Regions from separate parts of the Exiguobacterium sp. s143 genome, predicted to be linked through region 2. Evidence: riboswitches for the same ligand, from Rfam matches in the RefSeq annotation. Region 2 holds a riboswitch; each other region holds the start of a gene.

Region 1 (7,586 bases), on a different contig from region 2:
GGACGTCGCGCATTTCAAACCACTACTCAGCAAACAATACGCAGAAACGATCTATAACGGTCTCTTCCATGCACCATTGACAAAAGGCTTGAAAGCATTCCTGACGGCGACACAACAGGACGTCACAGGAGAAGTTCGCGTTAAACTGTTCAAAGGAAACGCAACCGTGACAGGTCGTCAGTCCGCTGTCTCACTCTACGATGAGAAACTTGCGACGTATACGAAAGAAGACGCGTTCGATCATGAAGCAGCAAAAGGCTTCATCAAATTACACGGACTTGCCGTTTCGACTCATGCGAGCGTACATCGTCAAGCGGGTGTAACGAAATGACCAAACTCTGGGGTGGACGTTTTACGGAAAGTGCTTCCGCTCAAGCGGAAGCCTTCGGAGCATCGATCACGTTCGATCAAAAATTAGCGAGCGTCGATTTAAAAGGCAGTCTCGCACACGCGCAGATGCTATTTGAACAAGGGATCCTCGCTCAAGACGAGTGGACACAAATCGAGCAAGGACTGAAGCAACTGGAAACGACGTTAGCGGATCATGTGTATACGCTAGCAGATGAAGACATTCATATGAATCTCGAGCGTCTATTGACGGAACAGATTGGTCCGGTTGCAGGAAAACTGCATACGGCACGGAGCCGAAATGACCAGGTCGCAACGGATTTACATCTATGGATGGAACAACATGTTGAAGCGTTGACGACGGCATTACGCGAGCTCCAATCGGTTATCACGGAACAAGCTGAGCAACATATCGAGACGGTCATGCCAGGTTATACGCATTTGCAACGGGCACAACCGATCTCGCTTGCGCATCACTTGCTCGCTTATTTCTGGATGTTCGAACGTGATGTCGAACGGTTGACGGATAATCAAAAGCGGATCCGGAAATCACCGCTCGGGGCAGGCGCGCTCGCAGGGACGACATTCCCAATCGATCGTTTCCGTTCTGCCGAGTTGCTCGGTTTTGAGTCAATCTATCCGAACAGTCTCGACGCTGTCTCCGACCGCGATTTCGTCATCGAATACCTCGGGATCGCCTCGACCGTCATGATGCATCTCTCGCGTTTTTGTGAAGAAATCATCATCTGGGCATCGCAAGAATTTGGCTTCATCGAGTTGTCTGATGCCTTCTCGACAGGGTCGAGCATGATGCCACAGAAGAAAAATCCTGATTTCGCTGAATTGATTCGTGGGAAAACGGGGCGCGTCTACGGCAATCTGATGGGCTTCTTGACGACGATGAAGGCATTACCACTCGCTTACAACAAAGACATGCAAGAGGATAAGGAAGGGGTCTTCGATACAGCAGATACCGTTCTCCAATCCGTTCAAATCTTCACCGGAATGATTGAATCTGCGACGTTTAAGACCGAAGCGCTGAAGAAGGCGACAATGCAAGACTTCTCGAATGCAACGGAACTCGCCGACTACCTTGTAACGAAAGGCATACCGTTCCGGGAAGCGCATGAAATCGTCGGCAAAGCCGTCCTTTACTGTGTGCAGAACGGTTGTTTCCTGAAGGATTTGAACCTCGAGACGTATCAAACGTTCCATCCTGATATCACAGAAGACGTCTATCCGCTCCTCGATCCGGTTCAAGCAGTAGCACGCCGGACTAGCTACGGCGGGACAGGGTTTGCTGCCGTGTCGGAGCAACTCGAACTCGCGAAACAGCATCTTGCGAATTGACGAATTTTGAAAAAAAACAGTCAAATGACTGGATTTAACAAAAGATGTCTGCTATAACTGTAACTAACAACCGACAGATAGAGGCGCGGATGACATGAGTAGCATCATTCTTGAAGGCAAGCATGCCGAATGATGTGAAAGGGGAAGTCCGCCGAAGTGAACGAGAAGATGCTTCTTCTTGTTTGCTGGTACAACGGTTAAGATCCGTTGTACTGCCGAAACCGATGTTTCGGAGCGCTATCTTACGTAAAAGAACGAATGACTTTGTCTTCGTTTGTCCGATCGTGATAACGACGGGCCGTAGGAACGCTCCTACCGGCCCGTCGTTTTTTTTCTGTATCGGGACAAAGGAGATAGGATTGTGACAACTGTACTTAAATTTGGTGGAAGCTCGGTTGCGACTGTCGAACAGATTCAGTCTATTGCGAATTATTTGAAGAGTCGCGCAGCCGAAGGTGAAAAACTCGTCGTCGTCGTTTCGGCGATGGGCAAGATGACAGATTCTTTGATTGCTCAGGCGCAAGCCATCACAGATCGCCCCGAGCGCCGAGAACTCGATCGTCTGCTTGCCATCGGAGAAGAACAGACGATTTCATTACTCAGCATCGCCCTCAACTCACTCGGCGTCAAAGCGTTATCGCAAACAGGCGCTCAAGCGGGAATCAGTACGATGGGATTGCATACGAAAAGTAAGATCAAACAGATTGATGGAAATCTATTACGACAAAAACTCGAAACGTACGATGTCGTCATCGTCGCCGGATTCCAAGGTGTCAACGAACTCGGTGATGTCACGACGCTTGGACGGGGTGGGTCGGATACAACGGCAGTTGCCCTTGCGGCAGTCCTTGATAAACGGTGCGAAATCTATACCGATGTCGACGGTGTCTATACAGCTGATCCGCGAATCCATGCTGCTGCTCAACCGATTCCGCACATCTCATATGATGAGATGATGGAGATGAGCGCCCTCGGGTCGAAGGTCATGGAAATGCGGAGTGTCGAACTAGGAAAAAAATACGGCGTACACATCTTCGTCGGGAAAACACTTGAATCGAAAAGGGGAACATGGATCATGGAAGCGACGGAAACAATGGAACAAAAAGCGGTGACGAGTGTCAGTGTGACGAAGAACGTCTTGACGGTATCAATCAAACACGTACCGCAAACGAACGCAGCAGTAGCCGATATCTTCGAACTGTTATCCAATCGCCACGTCAACATCGACATGATCAGTCAAACGACGTTCGACAGTGACATCTTCTTATCGTTCTCATGTCCACTCGATGAGGAAGAGTTCCTCGATGAAGCATTGAAAGACATCATGGATCGCTTCACGACAGTCAAGGTCGACCGCCACAATCAACACGCGAAATTATCTGTCGTCGGCATCGGGATGCGGGATGCAACAGGTGTCGCTTCGAAGTTGTTCGCAATCTTCCGAGCGGAGAACATTCCGTTCTATCAAGTTACGACTTCAGAAATCAGCATCTCATACACGATTGCACAAGCAGATATTGAACGGACGGTTGCAGCGATTGCAAACGCGTTCGAGTTATAAGGAGGAAAACAGGATGTATCATGTAGCAGTCATTGGAGCAACCGGCGCCGTCGGTCAAAAAATGTTACAAGTACTAGCCGAACTGGACTTCCCGGTCAGCCGCCTGTCCGCTTACGCTTCTGCTCGTTCAGCAGGGAACACGGTACAGTTCAAGGAAGAAGCCATTACGATCCAAGCACTGACACCAAGTATCACGGAAGACGAGATTGACGTCGCGTTGTTCGCGGCGGGCGGAACGATCAGTGAACAATATGCCCCGTTACTAGCTGAAAACGGAACACTCGTCGTTGATAATTCAAGTGCTTTCCGGATGCAGGAGACGATTCCGCTTGTCGTGCCAGAAGTCAATCCACAAGCGATTCAAGCGACGGACCGCTTGATCGCAAATCCGAACTGTTCGACGATTCAATCCGTCGTCGCCTTAGCACCGCTCCAGTCACTGGGATTCGAGCGTGTCAACTATACGACGTATCAGGCCGTATCCGGTTCTGGTCAAAAAGGAATAGAGGATCTGGCACGTGGAGCACGCGGAGAAGAGCCCGTCAATTATCCGCATCCGATTCACGATAACATCTTGCCACATATCGATGTGTTCCTTGAGAACGGCTATACGAAAGAAGAGCAGAAGATGATTGACGAAACACGGAAAATCTTCAATCTTCCAGCACTACCAGTCAGTGCGACATGTGTGCGTGTTCCAGTCACGAATTCTCACTCGGTTGCGATCAACGTCACGTTTACGCAGCCGACGACGGTTGCAGCGATCCGTGAAGCACTTGAAGGCGCACCGGGCGTCGTCCTCATCGATGATGTCGCGAATACGCGTTATCCGATGCCACTCGATGCAAGTGGTACGGACGACGTCTACGTCGGTCGGATTCGACAAGATGATAGTCTCGCGAACACGTTCCATCTCTGGTGTGTAGCCGACAACATTCGAAAAGGTGCCGCCTCGAATGCCGTACAAGTCGCACGCCAAGCAATCGAACAGTCGATTCATTCATAAAAAAGGAGGAGTTCTTCATGTTCAAAGGAGCAGGTACAGCGCTCGTCACACCATTTAATGAAGCAGGCGAGTTGGATCTACACGTATTCGAACGCTTGATCGAGCAACAACTCGCAGCAGGAATTCAGGCGCTTGTCGTCGGAGGAACGACAGGAGAAGGATCGACACTGACGAACACGGAATTCGAACAACTACTGACGACTGCCGTTCAAATCACGGCAGGACGAGTACCAGTCATTGCCGGAACGGGTTCGAACAACACGGCAGCAACAATCGAGAAGACGTTACTCGCAGAGCGCCTCGGTGCGGACGCAGCGATGCTCGTCACACCGTACTACAATAAAACATCGCAAGCGGGTCTCGTCGCACATTTCACGGCGGTCGCTGATGCAACCGAATTACCAATCATGCTGTACAACGTTCCATCGCGGACAGGAGTTGCGATCGCAGTCGAAACAGCAGTGACGTTAGCACGTCATCCACGAATCCAAGCGTTTAAGGAGGCGAGTGGAGACGTCAGCTTCATGGGTGAACTGATGGCGGCGATTCCGGAAGATTTCGCGGTCTTCTGTGGAAATGATGATCAAATCCTGCCGTACATGGCATGGGGGGCACAAGGCGTCATCTCAGTTCTTTCGAACCCGTACCCAGCAGAGACACAAGCACTTGCTGAGGCGTTACTCGCACAAGATCTCGTCACAGCTCGCCGGATTCAGGCAGACTTGTTACCGGTCATCGGTGCCTTGTTCAGTGACGTTAATCCGATTCCAGTCAAAGCATCGCTTGAAGAACTTGGCTTTGCTGTCGGTGCGCCGCGCTTGCCGCTCGTCCGTCAATCGGAAGCGGGACATGCCCACTTACTCGAAACGATGCGGGCTTACAAAGGAGTGGTTCGATGAAACTCGCGTTACACGGTTATGGGGCGACAGGACAATACGTCGTCGAACTCGCACCACAAAGTGTCGTGGCGATCGTTGACCGGACGAAGTCATCCGATACGATCGCTTCATATGCCGAGCTAACAGAGATGTCAGAAACGGTCGATGCGATCATCGACTTCTCGCATCCGAGTTTGCTACCTGATCTGCTCGCATACGGGCTGGCGACAAAAACACCACTCGTTATCGCAACGACTGGTTTTTCTGAGGCGGAACTGGCATCGATTAAGGACGCCGCAAAAGAAATTCCGATCTTCCAGTCGTACAACATGTCGTACGGTATCGCGATGGTGCAGCAACTGCTGAAGACACTTGTGCCACTAGCAGGAGCGTATGACATCGAATTGCTCGAGAAACATCATAACCAAAAAGTCGATGCGCCAAGCGGAACGGCTGAGTTGTTATTGCAAACGATTCAGACGGCACGTGACGTCACACCGGTATATGACCGGTCACAGACGCGGCAAAAGCGGGAGACGAACGAGATCGGGATGCACGCGATGCGCGGTGGAACGATCTTCGGAGAACACGAAGTCTTATTCGCAGGTGTCGACGAATTGATTGAAATCAAACATACAGCGCTATCGAAAAAAGTATTTGCTTCTGGTGCGATCAAAGCAGCTGAGGCACTCATTCAAAAAACAGCGGGACTCTATACATTAGAGACGCTCTACACACAGGAGGATTCACATGTTACTCACTGATGCTTACGAAATTGCTAAATTCATTAAAGATGCTAAAAAACAAACACCGGTAAAACTTTACGTCAACGGCGATTTGGCGGGCTTGACGATCGAAGGCGCTACAGCATTCGGATCAGATGAATCAAAGATTTTCTTCGCGGATGCAGGACTTGCGGCTACTTTCTTAGAAAAGTATTCAGATCGCATCACGGATGTTCACGTGGAGTATGACCGTCGCAACAGTGCGGTACCAATGCTTGATACACGTCACTTGAATGCGCGCATCGAACCAGGTTCATGGATTCGTGATCATGTCGTCATCGGTGACAACGCAGTCGTCATGATGGGTGCCATCATCAATATCGGTGCATCAATCGGAGATGGTACAATGATTGATATGAACGCTGTCGTCGGTGCACGTGGGACGATCGGGAAAAACGTTCATGTCGGCGCAGGTGCCGTGGTCGCGGGTGTCCTCGAACCACCTTCAAAAACACCTGTCATCATTGAAGACGGTGTCTTGATTGGTGCAAATGCAGTCATTCTTGAAGGCGTCAAAGTCGGCAAAGATGCCGTCGTCGCTGCTGGTAGTGTCGTCACAGAAGACGTACCTGCTGGAAGCGTCGTTGCTGGAACACCTGCACGTGTCATCAAACAGAAAGATGCGAAAACAGAAGAGAAGACGCAATTGGTGGATGATTTACGTTCACTCTGATTGACGTCGAAGAGGAGGAAAACACATGGCAGTGGATACACAGTATGGAGAAGCAATTTGGTTAGATGGAGTCTTTCATGATCCGAAAGATGCGAACACGAGCGTCATGTCACATGCGATTCACTACGGTAGTGGATTCTTTGAAGGAATTCGTGCATACGCGACACCGGACGGACCGGCGATTTTCCAATTGAAGGAACATATCGAGCGTCTCTTCCGCAGTTGTGCGTACTACCACGTCACGATTCCGTATACTGTCGACGAACTTGTTCAAGCAACGATCGATTTAGTTGCGAAAAACGGATTTGAATCGTGTTATATCCGTCCATTCGTGTTCCTCGGTACGCCATGGCAAGCATTGATGGCGAAAGATACGACGGTTCATGTCGGCATCTCTTGCTGGGAGCTTGGGGAATACTTCGATAAAGGTGCTGGCATCCGTGCCAAAGTCGCATCATACCGCCGCGTCTCATCAACGATGATGCCGATGCAAGCGAAAGCGGCTGCGAACTATATGAACTCACAACTCTTAAAAGGTGAAGCGATCCGTGATGGATTTGATGAAGCAATCGCGCTCGACATGAACGGAAACGTTAGTGAAGCGAGTGTTGCGAATCTTTTCCTTCTTAAAAACGGAACGATTCATACACCGTCACTTGATTGTTCAGTACTCGACGGTATCACACGCCAAGTCATCATCCGTTTGGCACAAGATCAAGGCTATCCTGTCGTCGAACGTCATATCGGACGCGATGAGCTGTATGTCGCAGATGAGATCTTCTTAACAGGAACAGCTGCTGAAATCACGAGTGTCGGTGAAATCGATCATATCTCGATCAACGGCGGAACACGGAACGTCGCAGATGAGTTGCTCGATCTTTATCGTCAAGCCGTCACAGGTCAATTACCGCAATACGCGGATTGGTTGACGTACGTGACACCTGCTGTCGCAGAATGACGACGCGTACACTCGTCACGATCGATC
Region 2 (7,586 bases):
AAGCGTTCGGACGCCAGCTGAAGTTCGGTATGTATAATGATTACGGCATGCACAAAGAACAGGTGCAGGACCTCGTCCTCTTCTACTCAGCTAAGGAGAAGAAGTTGATCACACTCGCAGAATACGTCGCAGCGATGCCGGAAGATCAGGCACATATCTACTACGCCGCTGGTGAGAGTACGAATCGTCTGGATAAATTACCACAATCCGAGCTCGTCCGTGATAAAGGGTATGATATCTTGTACTTCACGGAAGAGATCGATGAGTTCGCGATCCAGATGCTCGTGACGTACAACGAGAAGACGTTCAAGTCGGTCACGAGCAGCGATTTAGGGATTGAAGCGGAGGAAGCGGAGACGACGGACGCACAAGCAGAGATGTTCCAAGCCATGCAGGAAGTGCTAAGTGGGCAAGTCAAGGAAGTCAAAGCCTCAACACGTCTAAAATCGCATCCTGTCTGCTTTGCGACGGACGGCGCTGTCTCAATCGAGATGGAGAAAATTCTGAAGGCGATGCCGAATAATGAAGGGGTAGAAGCGGTCAAGATTCTTGAATTGAATCCGTCACACGCAGTGTTCGAGTCTCTTGAAACGGCGTATCAAAACGATCGTTCAAAATTCGAGCGCTATACCAAACTGATGTATCAACAAGCATTACTTGTCGAAGGGCTTCCACTTGAGGATCCGGTAGCGTTCGCGAATGATGTGTGTTTATTGATGGTGTGAAACGAATAGATATAAAAAAGGCATTGGATGCGCGCATCCAATGCCTTTTTCATAAAGTGTTTCATCAATCCGTTTGTAAATCCGAAGCGGTTTCGCCTTTTTTCGAGAGAACGTTCAAGACGACGACGAAGAGTACGAATGTGACAAGAGCTCCGATGAAACCGAATACCGAAGACTCCGTGAAACCGATGACTAAATAACCGACTGCCGCAGTGACGGCACCGACTAGCGCATACGGTAACTGTGTCGTAACGTGATCGATATGATGGGATCCAGCCCCTGTCGAACTTAAGATTGTCGTATCGGAAATCGGTGAACAATGGTCACCGAAGACAGATCCAGCAAGAACAGCAGCAAGTGTCGGTAACAAGAGTGAGGCATCGACAGCCATGACGAGATCCGCACCGATTGGCAACATGATCCCGAATGTACCCCAACTTGTTCCTGTCGAGAATGCCATCAAGCCGGCAATCAAGAATAACAAGAACGGCAAGTACGACGCAGAAATCGAGTTGCTAACGAAGCTCGCGAGATAATCACCGGTTTTCATATCACCGATGACAGCAATGATCGTCCAAGCGAATAACAGAATCACGACTGCTGGCCACATCGAACGCATACCAGCAACGATGCTTGCACGGTAATCGCGGCCCGGAATTTTTCGTCCGATCAGCATCAGGAAAGCGACGATTAAACTGATGACGACACCTGCGACGAGTGAACGTGTGACGTCTGTTGCCTCAAATGCTCCAATTAAAGTAAACGGGCGATTGTCGGCTGCAAGTGCCTGAGCACCTGTCCCGAGTAACGCACTGATTGTAGCAATGACAAGAACGACGATCGGAACGACGAGATCCCGGACTTTTCCGTTCGTATGTTCGTTGACCTCTTTTGCCATCCCCATCGGTGTTCCTTTTGACGCATCAAAAAGTTCACCATTCGCGGCACGGCGTTCATGCTGTTTCATCGGTCCGACAGAGACGCCAGAATAAGCGATGTAAAGTGTTAAAAGTAACGCGAAAATCGCATAGAAGTTCATTGGAACGATCATCATGAAAGCACTAAACGCTGAGTAATCCGTAATCGAGTGCGTCGTTAAGATACCGGCGATGATGGAGATGATGAATGCGCCCCAACTCGAAAGCGGACTGATGACACAAACAGGCGCAGCTGTTGAGTCAATCAAATAGGCAAGCTTTGCACGTGAGACACCACGGCGATCCGTTAACGGACGACTGACGTTGCCGACAGCGAGACTGTTGAAGTAATCATCGATGAAAATCAAGATACCGAGTCCGAAGGCAACTAAGCGTGCACCACGCGCTGTCTTGACGTGAGTAGAAGCCCATTCACCGAAGGCACGAGCGCCACCTGATGTCTGAATGAGCGTGGAAAGGACGCCGAGCAATAACAAGAAGACAAGCAATAAGACGTTCCACTCGTTCAAGGCACCGTCTGCCCAAAAGAGGCTGAAGATGTTCTTGCCGAGATAGGTTACCGTATCGATCGGGTTAAAACGGTGAAGTAACAGGGCACCGACGAGAATACCGACACCTAACGAAAGAACGACCTTTCGGGTAAAGATGGCTAATAAGATAGCTAGTAAAGCAGGTACAAGGGCAATGATGGAATCTGAATAGTTGACCATGAAAAATATCCTCCTCTTTAATAAATGGCTTAAAGATGAGACCCCGCGGCACAAAAAAAGCAAGGGCACCGGCAACAAAGCCGACACCCTCGCTGGATGCGTCTTTCTTAGCCGAATTGGAGCGCTCCATACAATTGTTATGTATGGCAATCGATCGGGTGTTTCCCGAATCGACCAACGACGATATGCTCGACACATACTGTCATTTCGGCGATGTCACCTTTCCTGCAGTCGTCTTCGTTGTCATCCTCGGACCAAGTACTGATTGAAATCGCGCCTCTACCTCATCGATAGAATAGTCATATTCTGTTCTTATGGACACTTTATCATGTATTTCAGAAGCGATTCAACCATATATTCTGATAATTTAAGATAAAGTTGTTTATTCAGCAAAATGTTGAATGAGCTGTTTCATCAAATAGGCTTGGTTTTCCTCGAATTGTTTTTTTCGATGACCGTTCGCGCCAGATGGGTGGGGGAATCCGGAAAGAAGCTGATGCTGTTCGATTCGTCCATCATGAATCAATCCACGGACTTGCGTCTCGACGACCCGACCGAGTGGAATTAATAACGCTGGTTTTTGTAACTGATTGATCTCAGCGACGAAGTGTTCTTCCGCGTAGTGCCTTAATAAAGGGCTACGATTGATCTTCGGTTGATGACCCGAGTAATTCTTTTCGCGATAAAAGACGGGTTGCTTTAACAGTGACGTTGGATGCAATAATTTCTGATGTTGATGAAATAAGCTAGCCGTCGTCTCGATTCCGAGCAATGCTGGAAGTTCAAGTGTATCGAGCATCTGGACGAGGTTACGTCGCATCGTTCCGGCAAAGCTTGCTGTATATTTGACGAGGCGTGCCGTCTCTTCTAATGAAACACCATGATGGAGGGCATCCGTCGCTTCTTCGAAAGCGATTCGCATCTGTTCAAAACCTGGTGTGATCCCGATGATGACGACTTTTGCTTCAGTATTGACATATTCGCCAATCGGAGAGTAATAGACGGTCAGCTCGTTCTCCTGTTGCAATAAAAAATCGTCCGTCCATAATTCATCACGTCGTAACGTACGATCGTCAGGTAAGCTACGAATGGCTTGTTCAAATATAGTTAATGAATTCATGAAGGACCCTCTCTCTCTGTAATGGCACTATGATAACAAATAATACCATTTGTGACAATTCGACCCTTTCACTATTTGTATATAGGTATATAAAAAAGGACTCGATACGAGTCCTTTTCGTGCATCATGCGCGTTCTTTGACCGAAGCGACTTCATAAGTCAGAATCTCGCTGCCGAGCATTGGCGATTCTCCTGCCTCACTACTCGCAGGTCGACTATGTGACGCTTTGAAATCGTCACTTTCCCGCCACGCTTGAAAACTCTTCATATCTTCCCAGTACATGTTGACGTTCATTTCATCGTGTTCTTCGATGTTTTGCGTCAATAAGACCTCGACGCGGATGAATCCGTCCATCGTATCAAGTCCACTTGGACGCGTAAAACGAGGAGCGAGAGCTGCAGCCATCCCTTTTTTGACTTTAATCCGGTTCGTAACGACGATCATCATAAAATCCCCTTTCAAAAAACGAGTAACGTACTTCTTCAGTATAGTACGATGAAGGCAAGAATGCCGGAAAGAAGGAACAAACGACAATGAATGAACAGGAATACGATCAACGATTACGAATCGAGACCATTGAGATGCAACATCTTTATGGTGTGTTTAGTCACTACAATCGATATGAACCAACGCCTTATGCGGCACTAGACGAATTATGCGAAACGTATTTGTTTCAAAAACAGGACACGGTCATTGATTTCGGGTGTGGGAAAGGGCGTTTGAACTTTTACTTACACGACCGATTCGATTGTTCCGTCATCGGAATCGAGATGAACGGACAATTTTACGAGGACGCACTTCGGAATATGGCGAACTACCAAAGTCGACGGAAGCGGCGTTCCGGAAGTTTGCGATTCGAACAGACGTATGCCGAGCAGTATACCATTCCGGATGAGGCGAATAAGTTTTATTTCTTTAATCCATTCTCTTCACAAATTTTCATGAAAGTGATCGATCACATTTTAAGTTCGGTCGAACGTTCCCCGCGTTCAGTTGATCTCATCTTGTATTACCCGACCGATGAATACCGGGAGTACTTGGAGCGCCATACCGTATTCGAGCAAATCGATGAGATTCGATTACGAGACCTCTATGAAAAAAATCATGACGAGCGGTTCGTCATCTATCGCTTTGATCCGAACAAATTGCTTCAAAACGGGTATGAATACAGTGAGGAAAGAAATAAAAGATAGGAGGTCGGACGATGATCCGTTTGGAGCATGTCACGAAAGAGTTTGCACCGGGGCGTGGAATATTCGATGTCAGTTTTACAGTTGATCCGGGTACGATATTCGGTTTCATCGGACCAAACGGATCTGGAAAATCAACGACACTACGACATTTAATGGGACTATTGGCTGCGGATGGTGGAAAGGCGACGATCGGTGGTTTTGATTGCTGGAAGCAAAGTAAAGAAGTGAAGCAGTTGGTCGGTTACTTGCCGGGGGAGATTAGTTTACCTGGAGACATGACAGGAGCAGACATGCTCGATTTGATGCAACGACTGCATAGTAGTGACCCGGCACGGCGACAACTGTTGTTGAAACGATTTCCCTTTGAGACGAAGACGAAAATCCGCAAGATGTCAAAAGGGATGAAGCAAAAACTGGCACTTGTCGGTTGCTTCATGAAGGATGCACCCGTCTATCTACTTGATGAGCCGACCAGTGGACTCGATCCTTTGATGCAAGAGCGTTTTTTAGAGTGGATCGAACAGGAGAAGCATGCTGGAAAAGCGATTCTGATGAGTTCACACCACTTTCCGGAGATGGAAAAATCGTGCGATCGAGCGGCTTTAATCAAAGCAGGGCGCATCATCGTCGAATCGGATATTCATGAGTTGGTTCGATCGAGTCGAAAGACGTACACGATCGTCTTCCGAACTGAGGTGGAGGCAGCACAGTTCGCGATGCAAGTCGGTGTTGAACCGAAGCGGCTGGAAGTCAGTTTTCAAACGGACGAGACGCTGAGCTTGAATCAGGCGATCGCTTATTTAACTCAGTATGATGTGCGACTGATTCGTCCGTCAGCAGATGATTTAGAACAGGTCTTCTTGCATTATTATGGAGAGGAGGAATCGTCGTGATATTGCTGATCCGCTCTTTATTCAAGCAGGTCAGAAAGCCCGTGCTTGCTTATGCGATTGGAACGAGTCTCTACTTATTGATGCTTGCGTTGCTTTATCCATCGATGATGAAGACTGGTTTACTAGAAGCAAAACTAGAAGCGTTACCTCCGGAAGTCTTGAAAGCATTTCAATACGATAAGGTGACGGGATTCGATAATGTACTGGATCTGCTCGGAGGGAACTATTATGGACTGATCTTTCAAGTCATTGCGAGTCTATTCTTGCTCTCATTAGCAGCGCGCCTCGTTGCGCGACCGATCGACAACGGAGAGCTGATCGTCTATCTCGCAGCCCCGATCACCCGGAATGCGTATACGTTTGCTGTCGCGATCGTCATGGGTATCGCAAGTATGGTTCTCGTAGGACTGAATGGACTCGTCTTGATGGTATCCGACTGGTGGATGACAGATATTTCGATCAATGACGTCATCTTATGGCAGATTCAGCTCAATGCGCTATTGTTACTCTTGGCGATCGGTGCCTTTACGTTATTCGTTGCGACGTTATTTGACGAAGAACGTCGTGCTTTTTCGCTTGCCGGTAGTGTGCTTGTCCTATCGATCGTCTTGACGATTCTGTCGGAGCTAAGTGACAAGACGGAGTGGCTCCGTTATCTATCCGTCTTCTCCTTGTTTAACACGACGCAATTATTAGAAGGAACGAATCATTTTCTTCTTCATTCCATTCTTTTACTTGTCCTCTGTCTCGTGTTCTTGACTGGAGCAGTCGTTCAATTCGGACGTCGGAGTCTGTCGATTTGATCGAAAGTGGCGCAAAAACTTTACAGAAAGTGAACATTTAGGATTTGAACGTTGCGTCACGCGCTGATTTTTACTAAGATAAAGGAATGTTGTAGTTCTGGAAAAAGAAATGAGGTCTTTCGAAATGAATAAACCATCCATTTATGGATTAACGCTTGAGCAGATGACAGAATGGTTATCGAATCAAGGGCACAAACCATTCCGTGCCAAACAAGTATGGGATTGGCTCTACCGTAAACGTGTCACGACTTTCGCGGAAATGACGAATGTCAACAAGGATTGCCTTGAGTTGTTAGATCAGAGTTTTACGATTGACTCGATGACAGAAGCGGTCAAGCAAGAATCAGCAGACGGAACAATCAAGTTCCTTTTCAAATTATATGATGGTAACTTGATTGAAACAGTTCTGATGCGTCATAAGTACGGTCTTTCTGTCTGTGTTACGACACAGGTCGGCTGTAATATCGGCTGTAGCTTCTGTGCAAGTGGTCTGATCAAGAAGAGCCGCGACTTGTCAGCAGGCGAAATCGTTGAGCAAATCATGAACGTCCAACATCACCTCGATGCAGTCGGTAACGAAGAACGTGTCAGCCACGTCGTCGTCATGGGTATCGGTGAACCGTTCGATAACTTCGACAACATGGTCGACTTCTTAAACGTCATCAAGGACCACAATGGTCTTGCAATCGGTGCGCGTCACATCACGGTTTCAACAAGTGGTTTGGCAGACAAGATCTACAAGTTCGCTGACTTGAAACTCCAAGTCAACTTAGCGATCTCGCTTCACGCACCAAACAATGAATTGCGTACGCAAATCATGAAAATCAACCGGGCGATCCCGCTTGAGAAATTGATGCCAGCAATCGATTATTACGTTCAAACGACGAACCGTAAAATCACGATCGAGTACATCTTGCTTCGTGGCGTCAACGACCAAAAGGAACACGCAGTCGAACTCGCAAAACTGTTCGAAGACAAACGTCACTTAACGTATGTCAACTTGATTCCGTACAACCCGGTCGATGAGCACGGTCAATATCAGCGCAGTACGTCTGAAGATATCACGACGTTCTACGATACGTTGAAAAAGAACGGCTTGAACTGTGGTGTTCGTCTCGAGCACGGAACAGACATCGATGCGGCATGTGGTCAATTACGTAGTAAGCAAATCAAAAAAGATAAAGTAGCATCCAAATAATTCGT
Region 3 (7,586 bases), on a different contig from region 2:
TTACGTGCGACCGTCAGCCGAGCTAGTTCTGCTATTTTTTGCGCTTCTTTCGCCGAAGTACTTGGTAAGATGATTAAAAATTCTTCACCACCGTACCGTCCGACGAGGTCGTCTGGACGCGTCAAGGAAGCGAGAGTCATGCCGAGTTGGCGTAACACATCATCGCCCGCATCATGACCATATGTATCATTGACATGCTTGAAGAAATCGATATCGATGAGCACAAGTGAATAGCCTTGATCGGTCGAACCGACAAGCGATAGCGAGTCATCCAGACGACGGCGATTGGCGAGCCCTGTCAAAGCATCCGTCATGGCGAGTTTCTGCTGATACTGGATGTTTTCGAAGTGACGGCGTAATTCCGTCAGTAATCGAAAGGCAACAAAGCCAGCTAATAAATTAAAGAAGACGTACGCAATCGAGATTTTAAAGAATGTCGACCAGCTGTGCGTCAAGATGTAGATGGCGGGTAACGAATAGAGAATACCGACCAACACCATAAGTTGAAAATGACGCATCGAGACATGGACGAATCGACGAATGATCCCAATCGTCGTGATGAATAAGACGATGATCAGCGTAGATAAATAAAATCCTTCCATTTGATCAACTGGTGTTAAAAAGTAACGTGTCCCGATGATCATTGCTCCTGCAACGATGGCGCTTGGGAAACCACCGAACAGCATGGCGATCGCGACGGGAACGATACGTAAATCAACACGGGCGACATCGATTTGGATCCCATTGAACATCAATAAAACCGCAATCAGACCAGAGACTGCTCCGAGTATAAGTCGAATGCTCCATTTGGAGTTCAATGAAATACGCGGTTGATTCCGAAACGGTAAGAACAAGAGAGTAATCGTTGTGAACAGTAGACAAAAGTTAATGATGAATTGATTCATGATGGACAACAAATCCTCCCAACTCCCCCAGCTAACAGATTTCCATATATATACTTCCAGTATACTCAAGTAGATAACGGTTAGACAGAGGGAAATCTTTAGACCAAAATAGAAAAAACGGTAGAAAATCTACCGTTTTTAAGAAGATGAAGTAAGGGTATCCTCATCCATCGTCTGTAAAATTTTATCAAAGACATGAATCATCGTTTCGAGCTCTTCTTCCGTCAATGTACCGAAGCGGTCTTGTAAATAGTTTTTCCGGACGATTTCGAGATCCCGAAATGCACGTTCCCCGTCCTCCGTCAAAGCGAGTACGATTGAACGACGATCTTCCGTCGAACGTGTCCGTGTGACATATCCTTGTTTATACAGCTTATCCGTCAAAGCAGTGACTTGACTCGTCGCGAGCTCAAATTGTTCCGCAAGAAGCGTCGGGCGCTGAGGACCATTTTCTGAAAGGCTTCGTAAGATGAAAAACTCACTCCGGGTCGCCGTTCCTTCAAATAGCCGGTTAAGTTCACGTCGCAGGGTACGAAGAATGACACGCATTTGTTCCTCGAGTCGATAAGTTAGCAAATCACGTTCCTGTGGCATGCAAGCAGCATCCTTTCTCTCAGTGGACTTCTACCATTTAGTGTACTAAACATATCGGATTTTTACCATCGACTACCCCAGATTCGAAAAAGGCAATTGACAATTTCGTGGCGTTTTGTGTAATATGGCGTAGTAATAACTAACTTAATTCAGTTCTCACTCAACCAGTGGGATGGAGGTTGCAGTTCTTAAGAGTACGGTTACGGATGTCGTCAAGCGACAGATGAGGTGACCTGAAAGGAAGAATTGCCGAAATCAATCATCGCTTTGAAGATGATCGATTGGGATTAGATCAAATAGGTCTAATACTGTCACAAGTCGGGTATCACCTACTTGTGGAGAGCTATCTTTCACGACGGTAGAATGAGGCGCATCCATTTTATTATGTTGCGTTCTCATCTTCCATCTGGAAGATGAGGGCGCTTTTTGTTTTTTCATTCAAAAAGTGTCCTCTCAAAAATTTATTAAAGAGAGAAGCGAACGAAATGAACAATCTAGATGTGAAACAAACAACAGATTCGACAGCAGAAGGATTAAAACGTGGATTACAAGCCCGTCATATGTCAATGATCGCCATCGGTGGAGCGATCGGAACAGGACTCTTCATTGCGTCCGGTGCTTCCGTCGCAGCAGCAGGACCAGGTGGGGCGCTCCTATCGTATGCAATCGTTGGTCTGATGGTCTACTTCCTCATGACAAGTCTTGGTGAAATGGCAGCGTATATGCCGGTCGCTGGATCCTTCTCGACCTATGGAACGAAATTCGTCGATCCATCATTCGGCTTTGCGCTCGGCTGGAACTACTGGTACAACTGGGCAGTCACGATCGCAGTCGAGCTCGTCGCAGCACAAATCGTCATGACATATTGGTTCCCGGATGTTCCTGGATTTTATTTCAGTGCCTTGTTCCTCTTACTCATGATTGGCTTGAACTACTTCTCCGTTAAGGGATTCGGGGAAGCGGAGTATTGGTTTGCGATGATTAAAGTCGTTACCGTCATCGTCTTCTTAGTCGTCGGTGTTGCGATGATTCTTGGTGTCTTTACATCAGAGCCACCGGTTGGCTTTAAAAACTTTGCACTTGGCGATGCACCGTTCGTCGGTGGGATTCCTGCCGTCATCGGTATCATTCTCGTTGCCGGATTCAGTTTTCAAGGTACAGAACTGGTCGGGATTGCCGCGGGTGAGTCGGAAGATCCGAAAAAGAATGTTCCAAAAGCAGTCAAACAAGTCTTCTGGCGCATCTTGCTTTTCTACGTCTTCGCGATTTTCGTCATCGGAATGCTCATTCCGTATACGAGTCCGAACTTGGTTTCCAATGACATTACGGACGTAGCGGTTAGTCCGTTTACGCTTGTCTTTGAAAAAGCGGGTCTTGCCTTCTCAGCAGCACTCATGAACGCCGTCATCTTGACGTCTGTTCTATCTGCCGGAAACTCAGGTATGTATGCTTCGACTCGGATGCTTTATACGCTTGCTCGCCAAGGGGATGCACCGAAGTTGTTCGCGAAAGTATCGAAAAACGGTGTACCGCGTAACGCTTTGCTCGCAACAGGAGCAATCGGTGCACTCTGTTTCTTGACGTCGATGTTTGGTGGACAAGTCTACTTGTGGTTACTCAATGCTTCGGGGATGACAGGCTTCATCGCATGGCTCGGGATTGCAATCAGTCACTATCGTTTCCGTAAAGGATTCCTTGCACAAGGTCACTCGTTGAAAGACTTACCATATGTTGCACCAGCGTTCCCGTTCGGTCCGCTGTTCGCATTCGGTCTTTGTTTCCTCGTCATCGTTGGTCAAAACTACGCAGCATTCCTTGCGGATCAAATCGATTGGGTCGGAATTGCCGCAACGTATGTTGGTATTCCATTATTCCTTGCCTTCTGGTTAGGACATAAATTCAAAAATCGAACGTCGATCGTTCGTTATGACGAGATGGACTTCCCGGAACATCCACGTCAATCATAATGTGTGAACCACCTTCTATAAATGAAGGTGATTGAGATTGAAGACAAAGTGCAATTTTTCTCTGATGAGTCTGATGAGAAAGATTGCGCTTTTTTGTTCGTTTCGAATCGTTTTTCCAGGGACAAGCATCGCTTCGCTGCAGGGTCGCTCTTGCTTGTTTTTCCCTAGGAAGCGATGTCGAGTGAACAAAACGCTTCTCTGATTCTCCTGCCGGTATAAAAAAGAATGACACGTTACACGCCACTCCTACAGGAAAAAGCGCAATTTTGTGCTTTCAGAGACAAACAAGACCCGTTTTCCTGCTCGACTGGAGCGGGAAAACTGGCTTGTGTCTCGCATGAGGAAAGGGCGTGAAAAGACGCGTCATTCTTTTTTTGAGTCAGCCCATTTTTCTGCAATCGGAACCACCTTCTAGAATGAAGGTGGTTTTTTATTCAATTAAATGAAAACGTTTTCTAAAATATAGTTTTGAAAAAGTATAAAAAAGGAATCAATGAATACATATTCAAAAATAGCAAATATGAATAAAGAATAGGGGGAGACGCATGACTACATCTGAATTATTTTTCACATTAGGTTCTGCAGCGTTTTTCATGTTGCTCGTTGCCTACATATCCTACCGATTGACGCGTGGGAAAACACAAGGCGTCGATGAATACTTCTTAGCGGGGCGTGGGCTAAGTGGCGTTTTCATTGCCGGATCGCTACTGCTGACGAATTTGTCGGCAGAACAGTTGATTGGACTAAACGGACAATCCTTCATGGGAAACATGTCGAGTATGGCGTGGGAAGTCACGGCAGGATTTGCTGCTATCATCATGGCCATCTATCTGCTCCCAAAGTTTCTCGGGCTCGGTATCTCGACGTTACCGGAATACTTAAGTCACCGGTATGACGAGACGGTTCGCCGGATGACAGTCTTACTCTTTTTGCTCGGATATATGTGCGTCACGATTCCTTCAATGCTTTATTCAGGTGGGATTGCTGTCTTGCAACTGTTCGATGTTCCAGAGCTATTTGGTCTCAGTTATACGCAGTCCCTTTGGTTAGTCGTCTGGGTCGTCGGGATCATCGGAGCGATTTATGCGATTTTTGGTGGTCTACGTGCGGTGGCTGTCTCGGATACTTTGAACGGGATCGGGCTTGTCTTCGTCGGATTCCTAGTTCCGGTGCTTGGCTTTATTGCACTAGGTGACGGGAATTTACTTCAAGGGATGAAGACGATTGCGACTGTGCAACCGGAAAAGCTGAACGCAATCGGAAGCTCAACCGATGCCGTTCCGTTCTTCTCGATTTTCACGGGTATCCTATTTGCGAACTTATTTTATTGGTCACTCAATCAATATGTCATTCAACGTGTGCTCGGGGCAAAAGATTTGAAGGAAGGACAGAAGGGCGTCCTCATGACAGGGTTCTTGAAGTTATTAGTTCCAATCTTCATGCTGATTCCTGGGATCATTGCCTATCACTTGTATGGGAACACACTAACAAGCGGTGATTTATCATATCCTCGACTCATTACGGAGTTACTGCCGGTCTCGCTGATGGGATTTTTCTTGGCTGTCTTACTCGGAGCCGTCTTTAGTTCGTTTAACTCGTTGCTAAATAGTATTGCGACACTTTTCGTCCTCGATATCTATCAGCCGGTGTTTGCGAAAGAGGCGAGTGATGAACATTTGATTCGTGTCAGTAAATGGTTCGGAACGATTGTTGCCTTAATCTCTTTCATCATCGCACCATTCTTGATGTACGCGCCGGACGGCTTATGGAGTTTGATCCGGCAATTCACAGGATTTTTCAACATTCCGATTCTCGTCATCGTATTAATGGGGATTTTCATGAAACGAATTCCGGCAATTGCGGCGAAAATCGTCATCGTCTTTCACGTGTTCGCGTATTACTTATTCGTCTTCGGTTTCAAACAACTGCTCGGCTGGGATCATGGCATTAGCTATATTCATGGGTACGGTATTCTACTCGTGATTGAAGTGCTGTTCATGGTATTCATGGGATATCGTTATCCGGTCGTCCAGTCAAGAAAGGTCAATCGACGACAGTCTGTCGAGCTCACTCCATGGAAGTTCGCGATTCCGGTCTCAATCTTATTATGCACATCCATCATTTGGACGTACGTTCTGTTTTCAAAAATCGGACTGGCTTCTACAGCAGGAATCGTATCGATTTGGTTCTGGCCGGTTACGTTAGGACTTGTCATTGCAACGATCGTATTATGGCGTGTGTCGCTAAACGCTTGGGAAGCGAAGTACCGGACCTATCTCGAAGAAGAGTACCGTCAAGCCGAATAATCCTCTCGCAGAAGACATGACATATCGGGTAAGATGAAAGAAAAACAGGAGGCGATCTTCGTGAATTACTGGTACCACTTCAAGCGTGCCTTCTTACCGATCGCATTATTGCTTGTGACGCTTGCCTTGTACCAAATGATTTATCGTTTGAATAACATCTGGTATTCGCTCGGAGGACTTCTTCTTGTCTTTGCGGCGATTTACTTCGTCATGCGTCGTCTAAAAGCGAACCCAGAGGATTGAATGAGCAGGAAAGTCGAGTCCATTCTCTGAACGAGGTAAAATAGACACATACAGAGGAGGGGAAGATAGATGGCAAAAGCAATATTTGCAGGTGGTTGTTTCTGGTGCATGGTCAAGCCATTCCATAAATATGATGGGGTAGAGCAGGTCATTTCAGGATATACCGGTGGTCATACAGAGAACCCGACTTATAAAGAGGTCTGTTCGGAAACGACAGGTCACTTGGAGGCGGTTGAAGTCACGTACGATCCGTCCGTTATTACGTACGAAGAATTACTCGATATCTTCTGGCGTCAAATCGATCCGACAGATGGCGGAGGTCAATTCAATGACCGTGGTGAATCGTACCAACCGGCTATCTTTTATGTCGATGAAGCACAACGTGAAGCAGCTGAACGTTCGAAAGCAGCGCTTGACGCATCAGGACGCTTCTCGCGTCCAGTCGCGGTAGAGATTCGTCCAGAAAAGCCGTTTTGGCCAGCCGAAGAATATCACCAAGATTATTATAAAAAGAATCCGTTCCGTTATCAGATGTATAGTGTCGGCTCAGGTCGGGCGAAATTCATCAAGGAAGCGTGGAAGGATCACGGTAAGGAAAAAGAACTGAAAGAGCGTCTGACACCAATTCAGTATAAAGTCACACAAGAGAATGGGACAGAACCCGCTTTCCGTAACGAATACTGGGATGAAGAACGTCCAGGTCTGTATGTCGACATCGTCGATGGCACACCACTCTTCACATCAAAAGATAAGTTCCAGTCGAACTGTGGTTGGCCGAGCTTTGCTAAACCGATCTCAGAAGACAAGATGGAAGTCGAACTCGACACGAGTCACGGGATGACGCGGACGGAAGTGCGTTCTGCGAATGCGGATAGTCACCTCGGTCATATCTTCGATGATGGTCCGACAGAACTTGGTGGTCTTCGCTATTGTATCAACTCAGCAGCGTTACGATTTATTCCGCTTGAAGAGCTTGATTCGGCAGGATATGGGGAATATAAAAAACATTTCGAGTAACACGTAAGGAGCAGTCAAACGATTTCGTTTTGACTGCTCTTTTTTCAAATGGAAGGGAGAGAATTGAATGTTTCGACCCGTGTATGAAGAGATTCGACAAATGACGATTGCGAAGGTACTTGATTTCTACGATCACGAAATCCGTCAGCTCGATGAGCAAGCACGTCAGGAAAAGTACGACAAGATGAGCTTGAGTCCGTTTCGCTTTTTCCGTGGGAGTTCGCATCTGTTTTATTATGACGTGACGCGAATCCCCCTTGGTTTTGATACGCCTCGCGATAAACCGACCTGGATTCAGGGAGATCTTCATTTTGAGAATTTCGGTGTCCATGGCAATGCGAAGGGAGAGATCATCTACGACGTCAATGACTTTGATGAAGGATACTTAGGATCTTATTTATATGATTTGATTCGCATGGCGGTCTCCGTCCGGTTATTCGCTGAAGAGGCAGGGTACGACCCGACTCCTGCGATTCGTAATTATGTCCTGGAATACTTACACGATTTAAAAAAGTACGCTCTTGGAAAAGATCCGAGTGATGTTTGTTTTACGC

What was found. A riboswitch is a leader RNA that binds a small molecule or an ion and turns the genes downstream of it on or off. The one in region 2 is predicted to bind lysine.
Region 1: linked by a shared signal. The riboswitch ahead of KNQ03_RS15010 (aspartate kinase) and the one ahead of KNQ03_RS13870 (Na+/H+ antiporter NhaC family protein) in region 2 are both predicted to bind lysine.
Region 3: linked by a shared signal. The riboswitch ahead of KNQ03_RS11665 (amino acid permease) and the one ahead of KNQ03_RS13870 (Na+/H+ antiporter NhaC family protein) in region 2 are both predicted to bind lysine.

What each region holds. Positions count from the first base shown of each region.
Region 1 covers NZ_JACSMX010000005.1:172,622-180,207, reverse strand. Annotated here, with positions in the region: gene KNQ03_RS15020 (argininosuccinate synthase) at 1-331, shown strand, start outside; gene argH (argininosuccinate lyase) at 328-1,698, shown strand; lysine riboswitch at 1,769-1,946, shown strand; gene KNQ03_RS15010 (aspartate kinase) at 2,060-3,259, shown strand; gene KNQ03_RS15005 (aspartate-semialdehyde dehydrogenase) at 3,273-4,265, shown strand; gene dapA (4-hydroxy-tetrahydrodipicolinate synthase) at 4,283-5,164, shown strand; gene dapB (4-hydroxy-tetrahydrodipicolinate reductase) at 5,161-5,907, shown strand; gene dapD (2,3,4,5-tetrahydropyridine-2,6-dicarboxylate N-acetyltransferase) at 5,894-6,601, shown strand; gene KNQ03_RS14985 (branched-chain amino acid transaminase) at 6,627-7,559, shown strand; gene alr (alanine racemase) at 7,556-7,586, shown strand, end outside.
Region 2 covers NZ_JACSMX010000004.1:175,123-182,708, reverse strand. Annotated here, with positions in the region: gene htpG (molecular chaperone HtpG) at 1-725, shown strand, start outside; gene KNQ03_RS13870 (Na+/H+ antiporter NhaC family protein) at 790-2,373, opposite strand; lysine riboswitch at 2,485-2,663, opposite strand; gene KNQ03_RS13865 (uracil-DNA glycosylase family protein) at 2,756-3,493, opposite strand; gene KNQ03_RS13860 (heme oxygenase) at 3,618-3,938, opposite strand; gene KNQ03_RS13855 (class I SAM-dependent methyltransferase) at 4,028-4,687, shown strand; gene KNQ03_RS13850 (ABC transporter ATP-binding protein) at 4,699-5,580, shown strand; gene KNQ03_RS13845 (ABC transporter permease subunit) at 5,577-6,383, shown strand; gene rlmN (dual-specificity RNA methyltransferase RlmN) at 6,508-7,581, shown strand.
Region 3 covers NZ_JACSMX010000003.1:61,539-69,124, forward strand. Annotated here, with positions in the region: gene KNQ03_RS11655 (diguanylate cyclase) at 1-905, opposite strand, end outside; gene KNQ03_RS11660 (MarR family winged helix-turn-helix transcriptional regulator) at 1,044-1,499, opposite strand; lysine riboswitch at 1,665-1,853, shown strand; gene KNQ03_RS11665 (amino acid permease) at 1,985-3,466, shown strand; gene KNQ03_RS11670 (solute:sodium symporter family transporter) at 4,012-5,772, shown strand; gene KNQ03_RS11675 (hypothetical protein) at 5,833-6,015, shown strand; gene msrA (peptide-methionine (S)-S-oxide reductase MsrA) at 6,085-7,032, shown strand; gene KNQ03_RS11685 (DUF2252 domain-containing protein) at 7,100-7,586, shown strand, end outside.